DNA from 2 places in the Pseudorhizobium marinum genome. Region 2 is predicted to be linked to the other one. Evidence: predicted binding sites of a transcription regulator. Region 2 holds the regulator's gene; the other holds the start of a gene.
The links. The regulator HrcA, encoded in region 2, represses chaperone genes, less so after heat shock. The targets are predictions, from matches to a motif close to GTTAGCACTCNCNNNNNGNGAGTGCTAAC.
Positions count from the first base shown of each region.

Region 1: groES (co-chaperone GroES) is a predicted target of HrcA. The motif match lies at 1,827-1,855, and genes of this name have one in related genera.

Region 1 covers NZ_JMQK01000002.1:230,208-233,616, forward strand. The annotation lists gene EO99_RS0103260 (bifunctional riboflavin kinase/FAD synthetase) at 1-795, opposite strand, end outside; gene EO99_RS0103265 (TIGR01459 family HAD-type hydrolase) at 805-1,653, opposite strand; gene groES (co-chaperone GroES) at 1,909-2,205, shown strand; gene groL (chaperonin GroEL) at 2,260-3,409, shown strand, end outside.
Region 2 covers NZ_JMQK01000016.1:67,395-70,803, reverse strand. The annotation lists gene EO99_RS0118070 (VOC family protein) at 1-300, opposite strand, end outside; gene rph (ribonuclease PH) at 323-1,042, opposite strand; gene hrcA (heat-inducible transcriptional repressor HrcA) at 1,218-2,300, shown strand; gene grpE (nucleotide exchange factor GrpE) at 2,389-3,048, shown strand; gene ptsN (PTS IIA-like nitrogen regulatory protein PtsN) at 3,131-3,409, opposite strand, start outside.

The DNA.
Region 1 (3,409 bases), on a different contig from region 2:
GAACACATAGGTTTCCAGGAGCGGCGCGCCGTTCTCGGTCACCGTCGGGCGGCGACCGTAGCTGGCGACGCCGTCGCGGATCGTGCCGTCCTCGCTGCGCAGGCGAACGGCATAAATGCCGGCCTTCAGCTCCGTTTCCGGTGGCAGCGCCATGTTGGCGGTCGGGTAGCCCAGCGTTCGGCCAAGCTTTTCGCCGCCGATGACCTGCGCCTCGACCGTGTGGCGATAGCCGAGAAGACCGGCGGCAGCGACAACGTCGCCTTCGGCCAGTAGCGTCCGGATGCGGCTCGAGGAGATGACGTCGGCGTTCTCGTCACGGAAGGCGTCGACGAGGCTGACCGTGAAGCCGTGGCGCTCGCCTGCCGCCATCAGATAGGCGGGCCCGCCCTCGCGGCCCTTGCCGAAGTGGAAGTCGAAGCCGGTGACGACGGCATCCGCATGCAGCCAGTCGACCAGCACCGACTGCACGAACTCTTCCGCCGAACGGTTGGAGAACTCGCGATCGAAGGGGTATTCGATGACGCAGCGAAAGCCGATCGCCTCCAGGAGACGGGCCTTCAGTGGCGCCGGCGTCAGACGGGAGACCGGCCGTTCCGGCTGGAAGACGGTGCGCGGATGCGGCTCGAAGGTCAGCACCAGCGCCGGAACGTTGCGGCTCTCGGCAAGCGACAGCGCGCGTTCTAGGACGCTGCGATGGCCGCGATGGACGCCGTCGAAGTTACCGATGGCGACGACGCCGCCCTTCAGCGTCTCGGGCAGCGGTTCCCTGTTCTCGTTGCGGTGAAACACGGTCATGGCGGGATCCTAGGCGAGCCGCGGCATCCACCATCCGGGGGCAGCACCTTCGTTCTTCAGCCAGGCGTTCATGATCGCTTCGTCGATCTGGCCATTCACCGTGTACTCGTGCACGTGAATGCCGGCGCTGATGTAGAGGAGATCGAGGCCCTGCGAGATGGCGCCGCGCACGTCTGTCGGCATGCCGTCGCCGATGGCGATGACGCGGTCTCGCGCAAAGTCGCCGCGGGTTTCCTTGGCCGCTTCCAGTGCCGCCTCGTAGATCGGGCGGTGCGGCTTGCCGGCGATGCGGGTGGCGCCGCCCAGCTGCTCGTAATAGGCGGCAACGGCGCCGGCGCAGGGGATGATGCGGTGGCCGCGCTCGACGACGAGGTCGGGATTGGCGCAGATGAAGGGCACATCGCGCGCCTGAAAGGCCGACAGCATGTCGTGGTAATCTTCAGGGACTTCCTTCTCGTCATCGAAGAAGCCGGTGCAGACGATGGCATCCGCCTCGTCCTTTCCGACAACCTGGACGTCGAGACCGTCGAAGAGCGGCATGTCGCGCTCGGGGCCGAGCAGGAATATCTTCTTGGGGCCTTCGGCAATCAGGTGCCGCGTGACATCGCCGGAGGTGACGATGCGGTCATAGGCCTCGTCGGGCACGCCGAGGATGCGAAGCTGGTCGATGACGCCCGGTGAAGGCCGTGGGGAATTGGTGATCAGCACCACCGTCACGCCGGCCTTGCGTGCATCCGCAAGCGCCGTGCAGGCACCGGAAAAGGCATCGATGCCGTTGTGGAGCACGCCCCAGACATCGGAGAGGACGACATCGTAGTTGCCGGTGATTTCGCTGAGATTGCTGATGCGCTTGGCCATGCGTGCTTCCGAACTCATATCTGGGACAGGCGCTGACATGGCAAAGCTTATCCGCGATGGCAAGGAAATTCCCTGCCGGCAGGGTGCCGCCGCCCCCACGGCCATCTCGCCGATCGATGGGATTCCGGAAGACCGTTCTTGACTCCGCCTCGGGTCGAGCATATCTCAGCGCCGTTGGCACTCACTTATCGAGAGTGCTAACACCCTACACGGGTCCTTAGATCCGTCCATGTCATTTGATCGAGGGATTAGACAATGGCAAGCACCAATTTTCGTCCGCTTCACGACCGCGTCGTCGTTCGTCGCGTTGAGTCTGAAGCCAAGACCAAGGGTGGCATCATCATTCCGGACACCGCCAAGGAAAAGCCGCAGGAAGGCGAAATCGTCGCTGTCGGCACCGGCGTCCGTGACGACAAGGGCAACATCGTTGCTCTCGACGTCAAGGCAGGCGACCGCGTTCTGTTCGGCAAGTGGTCCGGCACGGAAGTCAAGCTCGACGGCGAAGACCTTCTCATCATGAAGGAAGCCGACATCATGGGCATCATCGGCTGAACAGCCGTCTTGTCCATATCCATCCGCTGACACCCCTATTCAGGAGCTCCTAAAATGGCAGCTAAAGAAATCAAGTTCGGCCGCACTGCGCGCGAAAAGATGCTGCGCGGCGTCGACATCCTCGCTGATGCAGTGAAGGTCACGCTCGGCCCCAAGGGTCGTAACGTCATCATCGACAAGTCCTTCGGCGCACCGCGCATCACGAAGGACGGTGTATCGGTCGCCAAGGAAATCGAACTCGAAGACAAGTTCGAAAACATGGGTGCCCAGATGGTCCGCGAAGTTGCTTCGAAGACCAACGACATCGCCGGCGACGGCACCACGACCGCAACCGTTCTTGCCCAGGCCATCGTTCGCGAAGGCAACAAGGCCGTTGCTGCCGGCATGAACCCGATGGACCTGAAGCGCGGCATCGATCTGGCCGTTTCGGAAGTCGTGAAGGATCTCCAGGCCAAGGCCAAGAAGATCTCCACCTCTGAAGAAGTTGCACAGGTCGGCACGATCTCGGCAAATGGCGACAGCCAGGTTGGCCGCGACATCGCCGAAGCCATGCAGAAGGTTGGCAACGAAGGCGTCATCACCGTCGAAGAAGCCAAGACTGCCGAGACCGAACTCGAAGTCGTCGAAGGCATGCAGTTCGACCGCGGCTACCTGTCGCCCTACTTCGTCACCAACCCTGAAAAGATGGTTGCTGACCTCGAGGATCCCTACATCCTCCTGCACGAGAAGAAGCTTTCGAACCTCCAGGCCATGCTGCCGGTTCTCGAAGCCGTCGTTCAGTCGGGCAAGCCGCTCCTCATCATCGCTGAAGACGTCGAAGGCGAAGCTCTTGCAACGCTCGTCGTCAACAAGCTGCGCGGCGGCCTGAAGATTGCTGCCGTCAAGGCTCCTGGCTTCGGCGATCGCCGCAAGGCCATGCTGGAAGACATCGCCATCCTGACGGGCGGCACTGTCATCTCCGAAGACCTCGGCATCAAGCTCGAGAATGTCACGCTCGACATGCTCGGCCGTTCGAAGAAGGTCTCGATCACCAAGGAAAACACCACGATCGTCGACGGTTCGGGCCAGAAGTCCGACATCGAAGGCCGTGTTGCCCAGATCAAGGCTCAGATCGAAGAAACCTCTTCCGATTACGACCGCGAGAAGCTGCAGGAACGTCTTGCCAAGCTCGCTGGCGGCGTTGCCGTGATCCGCGTTGGTGGCT
Region 2 (3,409 bases):
GCTAATCCCGGCCGCCGTAAGTCTCTCCGCCATGGCGTCGAGATGGTCCCGGGCGACACGGAAACAGGCGTGCCCCGGGCCGTTTGCACCATGCTGCGGTACCTGCAGGGCATTCTCCGGCGGCGGCTTGACCGTCTCCGCCGGATTGAAGATCAGCAGAATGCCGGCGCCGCACCGGAAGAAGACATGTCGGTCGCTGGCACGCAATACGCGCTCGAGGCCGAGCACTCCGCCGTAGAAGGCCTCGGCGGCATCGAGGTCTTCCGCATAGAGGGCGGTTTCCAGGATACCTTCGATCAGCACCGTCACCCGCGCCTCCTGGCTACTGCGCGATCGCCTGCTTCTGCATCGCAACCAGCTCTTCCGTCCCCGCCTTGGCAAGCTTCAGCAGCGACAGGAATTCCTCCTCGCTGAACGGTGCGCCTTCCGCGGTGCCCTGAATTTCGACGATGCCGCCGGTGCCGGTCAGCACGAAGTTGGCGTCGGTCTCGGCGGCGGAATCCTCCAGGTAATCGAGGTCGATCACCGGCTGGTTGGCGAAGATACCGCAGGAGATGGCGGCGACGTGGTCTTTGAGAACCTTGTCGAGCTTCACCATGGAGCGGGCTTCCATCCACTTGAGGCAGTCGTGAAGCGCAATCCAGCCGCCGGTGATGGCAGCCGTCCGGGTGCCGCCGTCCGCCTGGATGACGTCGCAGTCGATCGTGATCTGCTTTTCCCCGAGTGCCGTCAGATCGACGACGGCGCGCAGCGAACGACCGATCAGCCGCTGAATTTCCTGTGTGCGACCGCCCTGCTTTCCTGCGGTGGCTTCACGCCGCATCCGGTCGCCCGTGGCGCGCGGCAGCATGCCGTATTCGGCCGTCACCCAGCCCTTGCCGCTGTTGCGCAGCCAGGCCGGCGGCTTCTCTTCAAGGCTTGCCGTGCAGAGCACATGCGTATCGCCGAACCGGACAAGGCAGGAGCCTTCCGCATGCTTGGAGAAGTTGCGCTCGAAGGAAACCTTGCGCATCTGGTCGGTTTTTCTGCCTGAAGGCCGCATATCGTGCTCCCGAGAGTGTGTAGGCGCCTTCTAAGGGGCCGTCAGGTCATTTGCAAAGGAAAAGGGGCCTTCACAGTGTCCCGCGGCGCCTTGCCAAGGATTTTCCGTTGGCGGAGTGGCGGGGGAAAGACTATATTTTACGTTCAGATGACAATCAGAGGGTTCAAAGCGAACCATGGACTTTATGGCACGAGGGGACAACGCCACCCGGCTGGACGACCGTTCGCGCGAAATATTCCGCCGGATCGTGGAAACCTATCTGGAGACTGGAGAACCACTCGGGTCAAGGAACCTGGCGCGCATCCTGCCGATGTCGCTGTCTCCCGCTTCGGTCCGCAACGTGATGAGCGACCTGGAGGAGCTTGGCCTCATCTATGCGCCGCACATCAGTGCCGGGCGTCTGCCGACCCAGTCGGGCCTGCGCTTCTTCGTCGACGCCTTCATGCAGGTGGGCGATCTTACCGAGGAGGAACGCACGACGATCGAGCGTCAGATCCGCCCGGAAGACCGCGACAGGCCGATGGAAAGCCTGATGAACGAGGCGAGCCGCATGCTGTCGGGCGTCTCCCGCGGCGCCGGCATCGTGATCACCGCCAAGAGCGACCCGGTGCTGAAGCACGTGGAGTTCATCCGGCTGGAGCCGACCAAGGCTCTGGCGGTACTGGTGGGCGAGCACAATCAGGTGGAGAACCGCATCATCGATCTGCCGGCTGGCGTCACCTCCTCGCAGCTGACCGAGGCCGCCAATTTCCTGAACGCGCATCTGAGCGGTCAGACGCTGGTCGAGCTCCGGGGGCAGTTGCAGAAGCTGAAGGCGGAGGTTCAGGACGAACTGACGATCCTGTCCCAGGATCTGGTGGAGCGTGGCTTGGCCGTCTGGTCCGGTAGCCGCGAAGAAGGCAAGCCCAATCAGCTGATCGTCCGCGGCCGTGCCAATCTCCTCGAGGGGATGACTGATGTCGATGATCTCGACCGGCTGCGCATGCTGTTTGACGATCTGGAGAAGAAGGACAGCCTGATCGAGATCCTCGACCTCGCCGAAACCGGGCCTGGCGTGCGCATCTTCATCGGCTCCGAAAACAAGCTGTTCTCGCTGTCCGGCTCGTCGCTGATCGTCGCGCCCTATCGCGATCAGGAGGAGCGGATCGTCGGAGCGGTCGGGGTGATCGGGCCCACCCGGCTCAATTATTCCCGCGTGGTGCCGATGGTGGATTACACGGCCCAGCTTCTTGCTCGGCTCACCCGCCAGCCGCTATAGCCACACAATCCCCTGCCAAGCCTTGATTTTTGAGGTTCAAACCTCGATATCGGGCACGACTTTGTGAACCACAATACCGGAGAAGGTCATGACCGACGAGACAAAGAAGAACGGACCTGACGCGGGCCATAACGAATACGCCCCCGACAACACCGCCGAAGCGGTGGCGTCCGCTCTGCAGGACGCAGCAGCCGACGAGGCGGACGAGGCGACGGCCGTCGAGCCGGATCCGATGGAAGTGTTGAGGGCCGAGAACGCCGACCTGCGCGACCGTTTCCTGCGCATGGTGGCCGAAATGGAAAACCTCCGCCGCCGGACGGATCGCGACGTCAAGGACGCCAAGTCCTATTCGGTTGCCGGTTTCGCACGCGACATGCTGGCGGTCTCCGACAACCTGCGTCGCGCACTGGATGCCGTGCCGGAAGATGTTCGTCAGAATGCCGACCAGGCATTGGCGATGCTTCTGGAAGGGGTGGAACTGACCGAACGCTCCATGCTGTCTGCCCTCGAGCGCCATGGCGTCCGCAAGATCGACGCAGAAGGCCAGAAGTTCGATCCGAACTTCCACCAGGCGATGTTCGAGATCCCCAACCCGGAAGTGCCCAACAACACCGTCCTGCAGGTGGTCCAGGCAGGCTTCACCATTGGTGATCGCGTGCTGCGGCCGGCCATGGTCGGCGTCTCCAAGGGCGGCCCCAAGGCTGACCCTTCGGCAGCCGCCGCCGGGAGCGAAAACGGCCAGGGCTGACACCTTCAGGTCCATGCACAACGAAAACCGCCTGCCACGTCCATGGCAGGCGGTTTTGTTTTGGGCAATCGAAGGGGAAGGATCAGGCCGCGTTGGACGCCTGTTCCTCATTGAGGAAGGCGTAGATCGCCGAGGCAGAATCCGTCTGCCGCAGCTTGTTGACCAGTTCCTGGTCGCGAAGGACGCGGGCAATCCGCGAAAGGGCCTTCAGATGGTCGGCTCCGGCCCCTTCGGGGGCCAACAGAAGAAACACGAGATCCACCGGCTCGTCGTCGAGCGCCTCGAAATCCACGGCACTGTCGAGGCGCGCAAAGACGCCCTTGATCGAAGAGATGCTGCCGAGCTTGCCATGCGGAATGGC